Regions from separate parts of the Priestia sp. J2 genome, predicted to be linked through region 2. Evidence: predicted binding sites of a transcription regulator. Region 2 holds the regulator's gene; each other region holds the start of a gene.
What was found. Region 2 encodes Rex, which represses fermentation and respiration genes when NADH is low (regulators of the CRP and FNR family bind a similar motif). Its sites were predicted from a motif close to TTGTGAAATATTTCACAA; they were not measured.

Region 1 (3,284 bases), 2.4 Mb from region 2:
ATAACATTGTGACAATAGCAATGTGACCAATTCTAACGTCAGTGGCACTTAGCGTACTTCCTGCATTAAACCCGAACCATCCAAACCATAATAAAAAAGCACCCACTGATGCAAGCGGCAAATTGCTTGGAAGAGAAACAGAACTAATTCCATTTTTCGTGAACTTCCCTTTTCTCGGTCCAATCATTATTGCAGCTGCTAAAGCTGAAAAACCGCCAAGAGCATGGATAACTGCCGAACCGGCAAAATCAAGCATCCCTAACTTACTAATCCATCCGCCTCCCCAAATCCAGTGGCCGGCTATAGGATAAATAAATGTAGTCATTAAAATCGCATATAAAAGATATGCGCGGAAATTAATTCGTTCTGCCACCGCTCCAGAAACGATAGAAATGACCGCAATAACAAACGCACATTGAAACAGCCAAAATGTTTCAAGCCCAATTGGAATGTCAAGGTGCGATAAATTACCTGAGAGCGCAAAACCGCTTTTACCGACGATTCCGCCTAAATCATCTCCGTACATTAATCCAAACCCAATTAAATAGAAACAAAGCGTTCCTATTGTAATATCAGCGAATACTTTCATAATAATATTGACGCTATTTTTATAGCGGACAAAACCTGCCTCTAGCAAGGCAAAGCCGCCTTCCATTAGCAAAATCATCGCCGCTGTTAATACAACCCACGTCGTATTTATACCTAAACTTAGTTCATTAACACTCATATCCCAACGCCTCCACTGCTTTTTAGTCGTTTTATTTCTTGTACAATAGCAGGCGAAAGCGTAATTTCACTTGTTTCTTCATTTTCCGCTTTTATTAATTCAAGAACTTCATGAAGTTCTCGCATTTGTGCTTTAAGGTGATCAATTTTTTTAAAGCGTTCCTTTACGTATACCATATACTCGACCGCTTGATGCTGACTTAAAGGACGCCCGGTAAAAAATTTACGAAACGGTGATAGTGATTGGTACCAAGCTTCTTCAGCACGTTTCTTCTCTTCGTATTTACTAATTTTCGCTTTTATATCTTCTATTTCTTGTGCTTTAGCTTCTTTTAACTTCATTATAAATTCAATTAATTTTAATTGAGGCAATGTAATGACCACATTATGATAAAGTTCATCCACTATAACCATGTTATATCTCCTTACATAAGATGTTATATTTAGATTATATGTAGAACACTATAGTAAGTCAATGTAATTTTTTGAAAACTCTTTAAATAGTAAATGCGCCCTATCTTTTTACTACTTATAGAATATTAAGTTCGTATGTGTTGAAATATGACGTTATTTGTTTTATCGTAGGAAGAGGAATTATGTTAGTTCCCTATTTTAATTTTATTTACCTAGGCAATTATTCGCTTTATTTTTTATAAACTTTTATTAAACAAAGGGTTACGAGGTTCTTCACTTATTTTTTCAACGAAATGAGTTGATTTTATCTCGTATTAAAATTAAAATAGAATTATGTGCAAGATTTCACAACTTCACAATGTAGTTTGAAAGTCTAGCAGATAACTAGGAACTACATATGCAACAGTATCCAGCAAAGGAGGACTTTTCATGTCTCAATCAACTATTCAAAAATCAGCTGCAGAGGAAAATGCTGCTGTACAAACAGAAGCGGCGGTTAACAAAGGTCAAGCGGATGTGTTAGATCAATTGTTAAAGCCTGAAGTACAAGAAGCTCTTACTGTTCTTGTAGATAATTTACCAAAATTATCTGAAATGGTAACGGTGCTTACAAAAACTTACGACGTTGCGCAATCATTATTAACTGACGACGTATTAAAAGAAGATCTACTTGGTGGAGTAAAAGAATTTATCGAGCCAGTAGAAGGAACAGTAAAAGGTCTTGCAGCTACTGCAATCGAAGCAAACGATCGTGCAGAAGCAAATGCTTCTAATTCAATCGGTTTATTCGGTTTATTACGCATGCTTAAAGATCCACAAGCTCAAAAACTATTCCGCTTTGCACAAGCGTATTTAGACATTACAAACGAAAAACAAAAATAATTTTCATTAAAAAGTGTGGACGGAGGATCGACTATGTCAAAACATATTTTAATTTTAGGCGGCGGTTACGGTGGTTTATTAACTGCAATGACAGCTCGCCAACACCTAAGTGCGGATGAAGCAAAAATTACAGTAGTGAACCGTTTTGCTACTCACCAAATCATTACAGAATTACACCGTCTAGCTGTAGGCGGCGTTTCTGAACAAGCGGTAGCTTTACCACTTGATAAATTACTTAAAAACTACAACGTTGATTTAAAAATTGCAACGGTAAAAGAAATTTCACCAGATCAACGTGAAGTATCTCTTGAAGATGGTACAAAATTAAGCTACGACTACCTTGTTACAGCTTTAGGTAGTGAAACTGCTTACTTCGGTATCCCTGGTTTAGAAGAGCACAGCTTCGTTCTTAAATCAGTAAATGATGCAAACCGTTTACGTGCACACGTAGAAGCTTGTATCGCTGAATACAGCAAAACAAAAAATAAAGCTGACGGTACAATCGTAGTTGGCGGTGGCGGATTAACAGGTATCGAACTTGTTGGTGAATACGCTGACTTAATGCCAAGCCTATGCCTAAAACACGGTGTGGATCCAAAAGAAATTTCTCTATACTGTGTAGAAGCAGCTCCTACAGTTCTTCCAGGCTTCCCTGCTGAATTAGTAGAGCGTGCTCAATCAAGCTTAACAAAACGTGGCGTTACATTTGTTACTGGTACACCTGTAACAAAAATGGATGCTACAACTGTTGAACTTAAAGACGGCAGCAAAATTGAAACAAAAACAATGGTATGGACTGGCGGAGTTCAAGGTAACTCTGTAGTTGCTAACTCAGGTATCGAAGTAAACCGCGGTCGTGCACTTGTAAATGAATTCTTACAATCTACATCTCATAAAGATGTATTCCTTGCTGGTGACTCAGCGGTTGTAATGGGTCCAGAAGGTCGCCCTTACCCACCTACTGCTCAATTAGCTTGGCAAATGGGTGAAGTTGTAGGCGTGAACTTAGCAGTAGCTATTCGCGGCGGAGCAATGGAATCATTCGTTCCTGTCTTCTCTGGTACACTAGGAAGTCTTGGACGCAAAGATGCAATTGGTACAATCGGCGGAAACAAAACGCAATTAAAAGGTTTACCAGCATCACTTATGAAAGAAGCAAGTAACGTTCGTTACTTATCTCATATCAAAGGATTATTCGCATTAGCTTATTAATCCGTCTTAAAACGAAAGAGGGAAATTCCTCTTTCGTTTTTTTTTATTTA
Region 2 (3,284 bases):
TTTTTATGAAGAATATCCCTTTAACACGAGGGTTTATTTATATTATTATGGGGATTTTATTCACCTACTTGGCAATTCAAAATGCTCAGGAAACCGTTTGGAATTTCCCCACAATCTTATTTGCACTCGTAGCCGCATTCGATTTCAGGTTTGCGGTTCGCATCTTTATCTTGCACTACAAAATTAAAAAATTGCAGCAGCAATATAAAAATCAAGATGATTCATCTAAATAAAAAAACCACTGTTTCAGTGGTTTTTTTACATACTAACATCTTCTCTTTCTTGCTCTGCTCTTGCCTTTAACACTTTGCGATACGAAATGCGGGAAATAATGATACTGATTTCATACAAAATTAAGAGCGGCACTGTCACCATCATGTGCGAGAGCAATTCCGGTGGTGTAATAAGTGCGGCAATAACTAGCAGTACGAAATAGGCATATTTTCGAATTTGAGATAAAAACATAGGCGTTATAATTCCTAATCTCGTCAAAAACATTACGACGACAGGAAGCTGAAACAACAGGCCAAAAGGCAGTGTGAGCTGCATTAAAAAAGAAAAGTATTCATTAATGCCAATCACTTGGTTTACATTCAGCTCATCAGAAACGCGCGTCATAAAATCGACGACAAATGGAAACAACACAAAATAAGAAAAAGAGACACCGCCGATAAAGAGAAAAATGGAAACAGGAATATATCCAAGCGTTACCTTCCGCTCTTTTTCATATAAACCAGGACTAATAAATGCCCAGAGTTGATACAGTGCAACAGGAGCTGCAAGTACACAGCCGATAATAACAGCAAATTGCATATAAATCTTAACTGGATCTGTTAGCCTAAATGCATTCATCGTTAAATTTTTTGCCTCATCAGCATGCTGTAAATAGACAATGACCTTATCCGCTATAAAAAAGCCGCCAATTGTGGCAATCACAAAGAAAAATAAAACAATTAAAATGCGTTTTCGCAGCTCTCCTATATGATCATATATTGACATTTCTTGTTCGGTCATACTATGATCACCCTTTTACTCTTTGTCATCTACTTGACGCTGTTTATCTTTTTCACGATCTTCTGATGCACCGCTAGCGGCATGCTTAAACTCTCTAAGCGTTTGGCCCACTGATCTTCCTAGCTCCGGTAACCGTTTCGGTCCAAAAATAAGCAGTGCTACAATCGCAATAATAATCCAACTGCCTGCTCCAATCCCCATATTCCCACTCTCCTTATTAATTTAGACTTAAGGAAATCGTAACACAGTCCGCCTTATTCAACAGGATAATTTTTCAAAAAGTAGACAAGCGACTGTAATTCTACAGCAAGATCAATATGATGGAGTCGAATCTCATCCGGTACGTTCAAGCGTGCAGGAGTAAAGTTTAAAATTCCTTTAATTCCGCAACTCACTAAACGATCAGTAATTTGCTGAGCAACAGTGGCAGGAACGGTTAAAATCGCTACTGAGATGTCATCACTCATATAATCTTCCAATTGGTCAAGATGATAAACCGGCACGTCGCCTACTTTCGTACCTACTTTATCTTCTATCACATCAAAAGCGCACTCAATTTTGGTGTTATTATTTTTAATAAAATTATAATTTAAAAAGGCCGTTCCTAGATTCCCTACGCCAATCAGTGCTACTTTCGTTACTTCATCTTGGTCTAACGTTTTACGGAAAAATGTAAGTAAATAATTCACATTGTAGCCGTATCCCTTTTTTCCTAATGCACCAAAGTAAGAAAAGTCCCGACGAATAGTAGCAGAATCCACTTTCACTGCCTCACTTAACTCCGCTGACGACACACGCTGTTTACCAGAAGCATGCAAATTTTTCAAAAAACGATAATAAAGCGGCAATCGTTTAGCCGTTGCTTGTGGTATTTTTAATTGTTCAGTGTTCACGTTGTACCCCCTCAGTTCATGTATGTCATTACTAACATTTTCAAGTCATATTGCATTACCTTTCACAAAGCATCAACCGCTTTGAGGTAGCGCTTCCAATTCTCTCTCTTTTCTCTTGTTTTATATATACTCCGCTTCACACCTCGACGGATTTTGTCTATTCAGCACTCCTTAAAGTCGGTATGTAGAACGAAGCAATTAGCCCTTCAAAGGATCGGTTTGTTAGTCATGACGGATTTTTTTACATCCATCATAGATAAGTTCAGAGATGCACTTATCTCTTATTTTAACATAGTATCCTGTATAAAATGTGCAGGTAAAATCATTTTATTTCATGAATCAAAACATTCGCTTCATCATTTGTCCTTGTCCCTCTACAAATTACAAACGCTTGTAGGAAGAACTTGTAGTTGAAAATATGTTAAAATACACTATGGATATACTACTAGAGGTGAAAAAATGATTATTCTACAATTGAACGGTATTACAAAATACTATGGGGCAGAACCCATTTTATCGAATATAAAGTTAGAAGTACAATCAAAAGACCGCATTGCCCTAGTGGGACGAAACGGTGCTGGTAAATCAACTTTATTAAAAATTATTGCTGAGCAGCTTTCCTATGACAGCGGAGAAATTATTAAACCTAAGGGTGTTTCCATTGATTATATGGGACAAGATACAGTTCTTGAGTCAACACTCTCCATATGGGAAGAAATGATGACTGTCTTTGCTCCATTAAAGAAGATGGAAAAAGAATTACGTACGCTTGAAACGAAGATGGGTGATCCAGACATTTTTAATGATTCAGTTCAATACGAAAAACTAACCAAAGAGTATGATCAGCTTCAAGTAACGTTTAAAGATTTAGGCGGCTATCAGTATGAAGCCGATACACGATCTATTCTTCACGGTTTCCGTTTTTCAAACTTTGACTACAGCACCCCTATTTCCTCCTTAAGCGGTGGACAAAAAACGCGCCTGGCTCTTGCAAAACTGCTTTTAACAAAGCCTGATTTGCTTATTCTGGATGAGCCTACCAACCACTTAGATATTGAAACTTTAGCATGGCTGGAACAGTTTCTGCAAGGGTATGAAGGAGCTATTTTAATCGTTTCACATGATCGTTACTTCCTTGATAAAGTCGTAAATCAAGTGTATGAAGTCGCACAAAAAACAACGGTGAAGTACACGGGCAACTACTCTAAATACCTTGTACAAAAAGCAGAGCGATATGAAAAAGAGTTGCGTCAGTACGAAAAGCAGCAAGATGAAGTCGCAAAGCTGAATGATTTTATTCAGCGAAACATCGCCCGCGCATCGACTACAAAACGTGCGCAAAGCAGACGTAAACAGCTCGATCGAATGGAGTTAATA
Region 3 (3,284 bases), 280 kb from region 2:
CAGCAAGGCATTAACAGGCAAAAGCTTCATGGCAACTTTTCGTGAACGATCTCTAATGTCATCCATCGTACGGATCGTCGCAAAAATAAGTCCGTGCCATAAGCAAAGCATCGTTAGCGTCACGCCGCCCGTTATGGTATATAGATTCACAATATCCGAAAAGCCGGCATTCATTTGCATGTTGCGCTCAACAGGCAATCCTTTCATTAGTGCTGAAAATAAGATGCCGAAAATGAGCGGTGGAAAAAGACTTCCAAAGAAGATAACCCAATCCCACGCATTTTTCCACGCTTGTTTTTCAACTTTTCCTCGAAATTCAAATGCTACACCGCGTCCGATAAGCGAAAGCAACAGAAGAACAAAAAGAACATATGACCCGCTTAATAGCGTTGCATACCAGTTTGGAAAAGCGGCAAACATAGCACCGATTGCTGAAATTAACCAAACTTCATTTGCATCCCAAAAAGGACCGATTGTATTAATAAAAGCTCGTCGCTCTAAGTCGTTTCTTCCTAAAAAGCGAGACACCATTCCAATCCCAAAATCAAAGCCTTCTAAAAAGATAAAACCAACAAACAGAATGGATACTAGCAAATACCAGAATTCATTAAGAGAAAACATTGTATCCCTCCTTTGTAAACGGATCAGTTGATGTTACTTTTGTATGTGCTTCGTGATCGTGATCTGGACCTTTTTTAATTTCTTTAACGAACAAGAACACCATAATCACAGCTAAAATTAAGTAAAAGAACGAAAACGAGATAATAGAAAATAGCAATTCACCTGCTGTTACACCAGGAGACACGGCATCTTCGGTTTTCATATAGCCAAATACAACCCAAGGCTGACGGCCAATCTCTGTCATAATCCAACCTGCTGAGCTTCCAAGGAACGGAAAGGCGATGGCAATCGTCATAATACGTAAAAATAGTTTGCTTTCTTGAAGTTTTTTACGAGAAAGCAAGTACGTACCCCAAATGCCTAATGCACATAATACGCCACCTAGACCAGCCATAATGCGGAAACTCCAAAACGTTGTTCGAACGGGTGGAATATAATTTCCTTCTCCATATTTCGCCGTATACTGCTGCTGCAGCTCATTCATTCCAGGAACGGAGCCTGAAAACTTACCGTATGATAAGAAGCTTAATAAGTAAGGTATTTTGATTTCACTCGTATTTTTCTTTTCATCAGGGTGAATATTTGCTGTTACTGTCCAAGCACCTGGACTTCCGCTGTTTTCCCATAATCCTTCACTTGCGGCCATTTTCATCGGCTGTGTTTTAACTAAATATCCGGCCTGTTCATGCCCAGATAGTGCAATTCCTACACCTGAAACTAGCCCTACAAGGATAGCAACTTGAAATGATTTTTTAGCAAAAGCCACATGTTTTTTCTTCAAGAGCATAACAGCGCTGACACCCGTGATAAAAAAGGCGCCTGTTGCAAACGAACCTAAAATTGTATGAGGGAATTCGACCCACAGCTGACCGTTCGTTAACAATTTAAAGAAGTCATTCATTTCTAAACGGCCATTATTTAGCTCCATTCCGACCGGATGCTGCATAAAAGAATTAGCCGTTAAAATAAAGAACGCTGAAAAGATAGTACCTAGACTAACAAGCCAAATACATAGACAGTGCAGCCATTTAGGCAAACGATCCCACCCGAAAATCCACAGCCCGAGGAACGTGGACTCCATAAAAAACGCGAGCAGTGCTTCAATAGCAAGCGGCGCACCAAATACATCTCCTACAAATCTTGAGTACTCTGACCAGTTCATGCCAAACTGAAATTCTTGTAAAATACCTGTTACGACTCCGACAGCAAAGTTAATCAGGAATAAGTGCCCCCAAAACTTTGCCATCTTTTTATACTGTTCATCTTTTTTTACTACGTACATCGTTTCCATGATCGCTACTAAAAAGACAAGGCCGATAGACAGCGGTACAAAGATAAAATGAAACAGCGTCGTTGATGCAAATTGAATACGTGATAGTATGACTGTACCCATCTTCTTTCTCCTTTCATATATAAGAACATTCATCATTTCCATAGATACTTTGCTCATTTCTGAGCATCTTTTACTTATATTGTGAAACATTGAGCATAACAATTCGAGAAATATGCTCAACATTTCACAAACATATGTAATGTCTCTCTTTCTATTTACATAGTATAGTCTATTTTTTTAGCTGTGCACGTACATTTTTTGAACGTTTTTAGACTAAAACGTGACTTTCTTGTGACAAAAAAGGGCAGGATCTCTTTATTTTTTCATAAAAAAAGCACGCTCTGATTTGAGCTTGCTTCTCTACGGTCGATATTTTGCTTTCGCATTTAATTTAGATTGACGAATGATTTGGTTAATGACTTCAGAAAATACAATACCAATGGCAATTGAACCTGAAATCATAAAGGCTTTTGCTGCAAGACTAATCGCTTCATTATAATTATTTTCTACAAAGTTACGCATGGCATCGTATGCTGTTCCCCCTGGAACGAGCGGAATAATACCTGCTACGGTGAAAATAATGATCGGCGTACGATAAATTTTTGCGTAAATTTGACTAATAATAGCAATAAAAAAGGCCGATGCTACAGTGCTTGGAATTTCATCTACACCATAGAACGTTAGCAAATAGTAAATGAGCCAGCCAATCATTCCGACAAAGCCACTTTTTAATAATGATTCACGTGGAACATTAAAAATAATCCCAAACGCTGCTGAAGCAATAAAACTTGTAATTATCTGCTCTACGATATGCATATGATGCCTCCCTTCTATAGAAGCGTAAATACAATGGCAATACCTGCACCAATAGCAAATGCCGTCAGAAACGCTTCTGCTCCTTTTGATAATCCAGACAGTAAATGTCCCGCCATTAAATCTCGCACTGCATTGGTAATCGATAACCCAGGAACGAGAGGCATAACGGATCCAATAATAATTTTATCAATTTGCGTTCCTAGTCCTGAAGCGACTAAAAGAGCTGATAAAAGTCCAATAACTAACGAAGCGGTAAACTCAGCAAAAAAGCGAATCGGAATAAGACGGTGGAAATACACCACGGTTAAAAATCCGAGACCTCCTGAAAACATCGCTGGAATAAAGTCCGTCCATAAACCTTGAAACATGATTAAAAAGCATCCGCTAGAAATGGATGCAGCTGCAAGTTGAACCCATAGTGGAAAAGCTACGTTCGTTGCTTCAATTTCTTGTAGCATTTCATACGCTTCCTCCAAGGAGATGTTTCCTTGACTGATGGTTCTTGAGACGCTAT

Region 1: a site for Rex is predicted at 1,474-1,491, ahead of LJY09_RS13100 (DUF1641 domain-containing protein). Genes of this name have one in related genera too.
Region 3: a site for Rex is predicted at 2,127-2,144, ahead of LJY09_RS25945 (cytochrome ubiquinol oxidase subunit I). Genes of this name have one in related genera too.

The regions. Positions count from the first base shown of each region.
Region 1 covers NZ_CP086208.1:2,597,836-2,601,119, forward strand. Annotated here, with positions in the region: gene LJY09_RS13090 (ammonium transporter) at 1-727, opposite strand, end outside; gene LJY09_RS13095 (hypothetical protein) at 724-1,140, opposite strand; gene LJY09_RS13100 (DUF1641 domain-containing protein) at 1,570-2,022, shown strand; gene LJY09_RS13105 (NAD(P)/FAD-dependent oxidoreductase) at 2,056-3,234, shown strand; gene LJY09_RS13110 (AEC family transporter) at 3,282-3,284, opposite strand, start outside.
Region 2 covers NZ_CP086208.1:219,852-223,135, reverse strand. Annotated here, with positions in the region: gene LJY09_RS01315 (CPBP family intramembrane glutamic endopeptidase) at 1-9, shown strand, start outside; gene LJY09_RS01310 (YdiK family protein) at 6-233, shown strand; gene tatC (twin-arginine translocase subunit TatC) at 259-1,014, opposite strand; gene tatA (twin-arginine translocase TatA/TatE family subunit) at 1,030-1,215, opposite strand; gene LJY09_RS01295 (redox-sensing transcriptional repressor Rex) at 1,269-1,907, opposite strand; gene abc-f (ribosomal protection-like ABC-F family protein) at 2,367-3,284, shown strand, end outside.
Region 3 covers NZ_CP086208.1:5,007,569-5,010,852, forward strand. Annotated here, with positions in the region: gene cydB (cytochrome d ubiquinol oxidase subunit II) at 1-621, opposite strand, end outside; gene LJY09_RS25945 (cytochrome ubiquinol oxidase subunit I) at 608-2,014, opposite strand; gene LJY09_RS25950 (threonine/serine exporter family protein) at 2,315-2,770, opposite strand; gene LJY09_RS25955 (threonine/serine exporter family protein) at 2,785-3,284, opposite strand, start outside.